2 regions of the Duganella sp. FT27W genome follow, and region 1 is predicted to be linked to the other one. Evidence: predicted binding sites of a transcription regulator. Region 1 holds the regulator's gene; the other holds the start of a gene.

Region 1 (4,419 bases):
GTGAACTGGTACACCCCGCCCAGCGGCGCCGCGTTGAACTTGCCTGAAATCTCGCCTGCGGCAACCGCAGAAATTTCAAACTCGCTCAACCGGGCGATTCCCGCCTCCATTTGCTGCGACCGATGCTGGAGTACAGCATTGATGATCGGCATGCCTGCCGGGGTGTAACGCAAGGCGTCACGTTCGGCAATGAGGGCAGTGAACTGGAGCTGGTTCAGCTCGGTTCCTTGAAACAATTAGGCTGCGGCAGGAGCTGGAGCAGCTGCTGGGGCTTCGGTGCGATGCGATTTGGCAGCATCTTCACGTTGTACCGACTTCATCATTGGCGAAGGAGCGGTTTCCGCTTTCTTCAGCTTGACGGTCAGGTGACGCAGCACGGCATCATTGAATTTGAATGCGGTTTCCAGCTCGACCAGGGTCTCGTTGTCGCATTCGATGTTCAGGCAGATGTAGTGTGCTTTGGCCAGTTTCTGGATCGAGTAAGCCATCTGACGACGGCCCCAATCTTCAACACGGTGCACGGAGCCACCGCGGGTCGTTACAGTGGTTTTGTAACGTTCGATCATCGCGGGCACTTGCTCGCTCTGGTCCGGGTGGACGATAAATACGATTTCGTAGTGACGCATGAAAACTCCCTTAAGGACTTGTGAATATAGCCCACCCTGGCGTCAAGACAGGTGTGGGAAGAGGTAAGCCCGCGACTATAGCAGCTTTTTCAGCGGAACGCCAGCATGGTGTTGCCGGTGCTACAGTGCGATTTTCTTGTCCTGGGAACACGATCATGAAGCATCTGATTGCACTTGCAGCGCTGCCCGCCCTGCTGTTCTCTCCGCCCGGTCTGGCTGCTGCACCGCACGAAGCGGCGCCCATCAAGACCCGCGCCTACAGCACCCCTGCCCTGCTGTTCGCGCTGCGCACCGACACCCAGACCCTGGCGCGCCTCACGCCCGTGCTCGACCCCAGCTTCGATTTCGTGCCCGGCCCGCGCGAAGATGCGCGCCAGGGCAATGGCTACCGCCACCTGGGCGACTTGGCCCTGACCGTCCGCACCGGCGATGGCGCGCAGCGCTCCTACACCTCGTTCGAGGCGCGCCGGCCGATCCGCATACTGCCCGCAGGCCGGGCGCTGGCCGCTGCCGACATCAGCGCCAGCATGGGCGCCGAGATGGGCGCCAGCGCACCGCTGGCGGTGGAACGGCGCTGGCTCAACGAACGCGGCACGCTGGTGCTGCGCTTTACGCTGATCAACCGGGGCCGGCAACCGGTGCAGGTGGTGTCCGCCAGCATGCCGATTGTGTTCGAGCAGCATGGTTTCGGCGCCACTGCCGAGGAACGGCAGGCCAGCAGCAGCACCGTCAAGCCGCGCCCGGGCGCGCTGGGCTCGGTGGAAGTGGCGCGCGCGAACGGCCAGGCACCGGCGCTGCGGCTGCAACCGGACGGCCGCACCCGGCTCGATAGCTGGCAAGACATGCCAAGCGGGCAACTGCAGGGCGAACAGTACGCCAGCTGGGTCACCAGCGGGTTTACCCTCAAACCGGGCGCCAAACGTGACATCGGCGTGCGATTCGTGATCCAGCCGCAAGGGGCAACGCGCTGATTTCTCATAGGGGAGCGCGACAAACTCCCCTGTGCAACAACTTTTTTCACATTATTTCGCTCAAAGCAAGAAATTCCCTTGCATTGGCGGTCATACTGTACAAAAATACAGACTGTCTATATACACAGCCCATTTTTTACTGACCACGCCCATGATCAAGCTCACCGCACGCCAGGAACAAATTCTCAATCTGATCAAGGACGCCATCGAAAACACCGGCTTCCCGCCCACGCGCGCCGAGATTGCCAACGAACTGGGCTTCAAGTCGGCCAACGCCGCCGAGGAACATTTGCAGGCGCTGGCGCGCAAGGGCGCGATCGAAATCGCTGCCGGCACCTCGCGCGGCATCCGCCTGCTCGGTGTGCATGCCGAACCCTCGACGTCCAAAATGCCTGCCGCGCTGATGATGTCGCTGCCGCTGATCGGCCGCGTGGCTGCCGGTTCGCCGATTCTGGCGCAGGAAAACCTGGAAGCGAGCTACAACGTCGATCCGGCCATGTTCTCGGCCAAGCCCGACTACCTGCTCAAGGTGCGCGGCGAATCGATGCGCGACGCCGGCATCATGGATGGCGATTTGCTGGCCGTGAAAAAAATCGACAGCGCCAAGAATGGCCAGATCGTGGTGGCGCGTATCGGCAACGAGGTAACGGTCAAGCGCTATCGCAAGACGGGGTCGCTGGTGGAACTGCTGCCGGAAAACCCGGAGTTCAAGATCATCAAGGTCGATCCCGAGGCGGACGAGTTTGCACTGGAAGGCCTGGCAGTAGGCCTGATGCGCACCTGGCACTAAAAAATATGGACCGCCGCGGCGGTCCATTGTTTTAACAACCTTCCAGCGCGCAGCTGAAGTCTTCCAGCAGGTCGTCCTCATCCTCGATGCCGACCGACACCCGTATCAGCGACTCCGCAATCCCCATCGATGCACGCCGTTCGGCGCCCATTTCAAAGAAGATCGTGTGCGCCACCGGGATGATCAGGGTGCGCGTGTCACCAAGGTTCGACGCCGGGATCGCCAGCTTGAGGCGATTGAGGAAGTCGAAGCAATCGATGCCATCTTTCAGCTCAAAGCTCAGCAGCGAACCGTGCTTGCGGAACAGCTCGGCGCTGATGCCATGCTGGGGATGCGACGCCAGGCCCGGGTAGTACACCGCCGCCACCCGCTCGTCCGATTCCAGCAATGTGGCCAGCGCCAGCGCGTTGCTGCTGGTGCGTTCCATGCGCAGCGCCAGGGTTTCGGCGCCGACGGCAATGTGGTGCGCCGCCTCGGGCGCCAAGGACGAGCCGAAGTCGCGCAGCGCCTTGGCGCGGATTTGCGCCAGGCCCCATTGCACCGGCTGCGCCTTTTTATAGTTCTCGTAGATGTTGGGGAACCGGGTCCAGTCGTACGCGCCGGTGTCGGTCAGGCTGCCGCCGAGTGCATTGCCGTGGCCGCCGATCGACTTGGTCAGCGCATTGACCACCAGGCCGGCACCGACCGATTTCGGCCGGAACAAATACGGCGTGGTCATGGTGTTATCGACCACGTACAGGATGCCGCGCGCCTGGCACAGTTCACCAATGCGCTTGAGGTCCGCCACCTGCGTGCGCGGGTTGGCGATGGTTTCGACAAACACCACGCGGGTGTTGTCGGTGATCGCCGCCTCGACATTGGCAACATCGGTGGCATCGACAAACGACACGCCCACGCCCTGCGCCATGGTGGTTTGCCACAGGCTGTTGGTGTTACCGAACAAGAACGACGACGACACCACGTGGTCGCCGGTGCGCAGCAGCGCCTGGAACACGGCGCCGATCGCGCCCATGCCGGTAGCGAAGCAGATCGTGCCCACGCCCTGCTCCATCTTGTTCACCTTGTCTTCCAGCGCGGCGATGGTCGGGTTGCCCTGGCGACCGTACCGGAAGCCCGGCTCCTTGCCCTGGAATACCGAGGCCAGCTGGCGCGCATCGGCATAACCGAACGCGACCGACGTATGGATCGGCTTGTGCAGCGAACCGTGCTCGATGCCCTTCTGGCGGTCGTTGTGCAGGATGGTGGTGGTGAAACCGTAGTTTTTCTTGTCTGTCATGGACGATCAGCCCTCGGCGGCGGCCAGGTTCAGGTTCAGCTGCGAACGGCCCGCGTCTTCCGGCTTGGCGGCCTTGGTCGGGTTGTTGCGCTCGTTTTCGAGCTTGTCCAGGTACTCGCGGCTGACGTCGCCGGTGATGTACACGCCGTCGAAGCACGACGCTTCAAAGCTGGTCAGCGCCGGGTTGACGTCGGAAATGGCTTGCTTGAGCGCATCGATGTCCTGGTACACCAGGGCGTCGGCGGTGATCTCGCGGCACACTTCTTCCACCGTGCGGCCGTGGGCGATCAGCTCGTCGCGGGTAGGCATGTCGATGCCGTAAACGTTCGGGTAGATCACCGGTGGCGCGGCTGATGCGAAGATCACTTTCTTGGCACCCGAGTCGCGTGCCATCTGCACGATCTCGCGGCTGGTGGTGCCGCGCACGATGGAGTCATCGACCAGCAGCACAACCTTGTCCTTGAACTCGTCAGGAATCGCGTTCAGCTTCTGGCGCACGGATTTCTTGCGTGCCGCCTGGCCTGGCATGATGAAGGTACGGCCGATGTAGCGGTTTTTAATGAAACCTTCGCGGTATTCCTTGCCCAGTGCCAGCGCCAGCTGGATTGCTGCCGGACGCGACGAATCGGGAATCGGCATGACGACGTCGATATCGTCGGCCAGGCCTTCGCGCACGATTTTCTTGGCCAGGTACTCGCCCATTTTCAGGCGGGTGCTGTACACCGAAGCGCCATCGATGACGGAGTCGGGACGGGC
Region 2 (4,419 bases), on a different contig from region 1:
GGCGATGCAGGGATTGCTGCGCGACGAGCTGCGCCTGCCCATGACGCCAGCCAGCGATAGCTGCCGCACCCAATTGGCCGCCGCGCTGGCGGCGCTGGACGCCATACCGGCGTATCATCGCCACGAGGAGGTAACCGCATGATCGTCGCACTCACCGGTAACACCGAACACGATGGCAACCACGCCGTCTCCGACCTGGCCGAGGAACTGGCGCTGCTGCGGGTAGCCGCCGGCAACCGCGTGCTGCTGGTCTGCCCCGAACCCTGCGCCTACGATCCCCAGCTCTACGACGACCTGGTGATCGATGCCTCGCGTGATGGGACGTCGCTAGCCGGCGCCGCTGTCATCGTCGCGCTGCTGCGCCGCGCCGACCTCGAACACCAGAACCACGCACCGCTGCTGGCCCGCCTGCGCGCCGCCAGCGCGGCCAACCCCGGCGCGCGGATGCTGGTCACCGTGGCCCACGGCAGCGAACCGCTCACGCCGCACCAGACCGGGTGCCTGCTGGTGTTCGTGGCGCAACTGCCCGGCGCGCGCCTGGCCGACACTTTAGTACTCGACCACGACACCTATCATTCACACCACAGCGCCTTCGAGGCGGATGCCTACAAGACCGCCAACGTGCTGTGCGCGCCCGAGGTGCGCCATTTGTATCGCCAGGTATTCAGCAACAGATAAGCAATAGATAAAAAAGCGGGCCGGGCGGGTATTACCCGACCGGCCCGAGGAAGGAAAGTACGCTGATCAGAAGGTCTTGCTGATCGTGAGTACCAGCGCGGTCTTGCCGGTGAACTTGCCGTTGGCCGGCGACGCATACGCCGTCTTGCTGGCGTTCGTCCCCACCACGGCCAGCGCACCGGTGACGATGCCGAATTCTTTGGTCGCGCCCACTTTCCAGTCGGTGTAGTCGGCCGCTTCGTTGTTCTTCACCTTCTGGTGGCCGGCGTGCAGGTTGATGATAAAACCTTCGCCTGCCTCGATATTGGCGCCCACGTCGAGATAGCCGCTGTTCTTGCTGTCCACGAAGCCGAACAGGTTGGTTACCGCGTGCGAGTATTTGACGTACGCGGGGCCGACGCCCAACTGGCCATACACCTCGGTGGTGTCGGCGTTGACAAAGCCGGCCACATTTTTCAGGCCGTTCGACGGGTACACATAGGTGAGCACACCGACGTCGTAGGAAACGGCATCGCTCACCTGCCCGCGCTTGCCCGCGTAGATGTCGAGTTCCACGTCGCCGTCACCGCCGGCATCCTTGGTCCACTTGATCGACGACGCCCAGGCGCCGATATACAAGCCGGTGGGATTGTTGACGTAATCGGCGCCGCCCTGCACCGCCGGCTGCAGACGCGTTTGCGAGATGCCGCGATAGCGGTAGTCGGACACCACGGCGGCGTTGAAGCTTACCTCGTTATCGGGCTTGGCGGCTTCCTGGGCCTGCACCGTACCGGCGGCAAGGGCAGCGCTCAATGCGGCGGCCAGTATCAATTTGTTCATGTTGCGCTTTCTATTAGTAGTGGGATGTCTGAGTGAATCGCCCGAACTCCGCGCCGGGCAGCGACTGCATCACCGCGTCCATCACCGGCGCGACCATGGCCGCACCCACGCACAGCCACACCTTCATGCGGGTGCCGTGTTCGCAGATTTCGATGCGGATGAATTCGAGCGAATCGCCGCAGATGCGCGTGACCATGCGGCGCAATTGGGTGACCGATGCTGCATCGACCTTGAGCGTCATCACGCAAGGGAAGTGATTCATGGCGGCTCCGATGAGGGTTAAGCGATGGAGCCAGCTTATCGGGCAGCCCGTAAAAACGGTCTAAAAAGACGGGGGCCTCTTGTAAACATCGTGTATAAATTGCCGCTGTTTGCCCCGGTTGAGGATAGAATACGCAAACACGCGCAATTAGCTGTACATATACCCAGTACATGAGCCCAGTAAATAAGCCCAGCACATAAACCCAGTATCGACATTATCAGCTTGATCACGTATGGCCACTAAAAAACCAGTTTCCGACTATAGCGAATCATCCATCCGGGTCCTCAAGGGCCTGGAACCAGTCAAGCAGCGCCCGGGCATGTACACCCGCACCGAGAACCCGCTGCACATCATCCAGGAAGTCATCGACAACGCCTCGGACGAAGCACTGGGCGGCCACTGCAAGAACATCATCGTCACCCAGAACGCCGATGGCAGCATCACGGTGGAGGACGACGGCCGCGGTATTCCGGTCGGATTGCACCCCGAAGAAGGCGTGCCGACGGTGGAAATCGTGTTTACGCGACTGCACGCGGGCGGCAAGTTCGACAAGGGTTCGGGCGGCGCGTACGCGTTCTCGGGCGGTTTGCACGGCGTGGGCGTCTCCGTCACCAACGCGCTGTCCAAGCGCCTGGAGATCACCGTCTGGCGCAAGGAACCCAATGGCACCGGCCTGCACCACCTGGTGTTCGAACATGGCGACGTGGTCGAGCCGCTGACGTCCGTGGTCGCGCCGCGCGATGGTAAAAAGTCCGGCACCCGCGTCACCGCCTGGCCCGATGCCAAGTACTTCGACTCGCCGGCCATCTCGCAAACCGAGTTGCAGCGCCTGCTGCGCTCCAAGGCCGTGCTGCTGCCCGGTGTGACCGTCACGCTCACCAATGCCAAGACCGGCGAATCGCAGACCTGGCAGTACAACGACGGCCTGCGCGGCTATCTGACCGAAGCGCTGGCGCAAGCCACCGATGGCGAAACCCTGATTCCGCTGTTCGAAGGCGCGCAGTTCGCCGGCCCCGACGCCGAAGGCTTTGCCGAAGGCGAAGGCGCGGCATGGGTGGTGGCGTGGACCGAACAAGGCGCGGTAGTGCGTGAATCGTACGTGAACCTGATCCCCACCCCCAACGGCGGCACCCACGAATCGGGCTTGCGCGACGGCCTGTATGGCGCCGTCAAGAACTTCGTCGAGATGCACTCGCTGCTGCCGAAAGGCGTCAAATTGCTGCCCGAAGACGTGTTTGCGCGCGTGTCGTTCGTGTTGTCGGCCAAGGTGCTGGACCCGCAATTCCAGGGCCAGATCAAGGAGCGCCTGAATTCGCGCGATGCGGTGCGGCTGGTTTCGACCTACTCCAAGCCGGCGCTTGAACTGTGGCTCAATCACCACGTCGATTACGGCAAAAAGCTGGCCGAGCTGGTGATCAAGCAGGCGCAGTCACGTCTGCGCTCGCTGCAGAAAGTGGAAAAGAAAAAGTCGTCGGGCGTGGCGGTTTTGCCGGGCAAGCTGACCGACTGCGAATCGACCGATGTCACCCGCACCGAATTGTTCCTGGTCGAGGGTGACTCGGCAGGCGGTTCGGCCAAGATGGGCCGCGACAAGGAATTCCAGGCCATCCTGCCGCTGCGCGGCAAGGTACTGAATTCTTGGGAAACCGACCGTGACCGCCTGTTCGCCAACAACGAGATCCACGATATCTCGGTGGCGATCGGCGTCGATCCGCACAACGCCACCGATACCCCGGACCTGTCCGGTCTGCGCTACGGCAAAATCTGCATCCTGTCCGATGCGGACGTCGACGGCTCGCATATCCAGGTCCTGCTGCTCACGCTGTTCTTCAAGCACTTCCCGGGCCTGATCGCCAACGGCAATATCTGCATCGCCCGCCCGCCTTTGTACCGCGTCGATGCGCCGGCGCGCGGCAAGAAGCCGATCCAGAAGCTGTATGCGCTCGACGCCGGCGAACTGGTGGCGATCGAGGACAAGCTGCGCAAGGACGGCTTGAAAGAAGGCGCCTGGTCGATCTCGCGCTTCAAGGGCCTGGGCGAGATGAACGCCGAGCAGTTGTGGGAAACCACGATGAACCCGGACACGCGCCGCCTGTTGCCAGTCGCCCTGGGCGAGTACGAGCACGGCGCCTCGGCCGCACGTTTCAATATGCTGATGGGTAAAGGCGAAGCCGCCGCCCGCCGCGCCTGGATCGAAGAACACGGCAACGAAGCCGAAGCAGACATCTAATACGAACCACTATGACTCAAGCAAATCTCTTTGACGAATCGCTGCCGGACCCGGACGGCGCCCTGCCGCCCGGCGGCCCCACCGACGGCGGCGAAACCCTGACCCTGTCCACGTTTGCCGAACGCGCCTATCTCGATTACGCCATCTCGGTGGTCAAGGGCCGCGCCCTGCCCGACGTGTGCGACGGCCAGAAGCCGGTACAGCGCCGCATCCTGTACGCGATGAACGAAATGGGCCTGAACTCCACCGCCAAGCCGCGCAAATCGGCCACCGTGGTCGGCGACGTGCTCGGTAAATTGCACCCGCACGGCGACCAGTCGGTGTACGACGCCATGGTGCGCATGGCACAGGATTTTTCGCTGCGCTATCCGCTGGTCGATGGCCAGGGTAACTTCGGCTCGCGCGACGGCGACGGCGCGGCAGCAATGCG

What was found. Region 1 encodes LexA, which represses DNA repair genes until DNA is damaged. Its sites were predicted from a motif close to ACTGTATNNNNATACAGT; they were not measured.
Region 2: a site for LexA is predicted at 1,910-1,927, ahead of F8197_RS22190 (DNA topoisomerase IV subunit B). Genes of this name have one in related genera too.

The regions. Positions count from the first base shown of each region.
Region 1 is NZ_WHIV01000002.1:566,311-570,729, forward strand. It holds gene priB (primosomal replication protein N) at 1-218, opposite strand, end outside; gene rpsF (30S ribosomal protein S6) at 237-626, opposite strand; gene F8197_RS08720 (DUF5695 domain-containing protein) at 782-1,597, shown strand; gene lexA (transcriptional repressor LexA) at 1,749-2,387, shown strand; gene F8197_RS08730 (cystathionine gamma-synthase family protein) at 2,419-3,663, opposite strand; gene purF (amidophosphoribosyltransferase) at 3,670-4,419, opposite strand, start outside.
Region 2 is NZ_WHIV01000005.1:43,429-47,847, reverse strand. It holds gene dapA (4-hydroxy-tetrahydrodipicolinate synthase) at 1-142, shown strand, start outside; gene F8197_RS22205 (hypothetical protein) at 139-678, shown strand; gene F8197_RS22200 (TorF family putative porin) at 745-1,497, opposite strand; gene F8197_RS22195 (hypothetical protein) at 1,511-1,759, opposite strand; gene F8197_RS22190 (DNA topoisomerase IV subunit B) at 1,992-3,989, shown strand; gene parC (DNA topoisomerase IV subunit A) at 4,001-4,419, shown strand, end outside.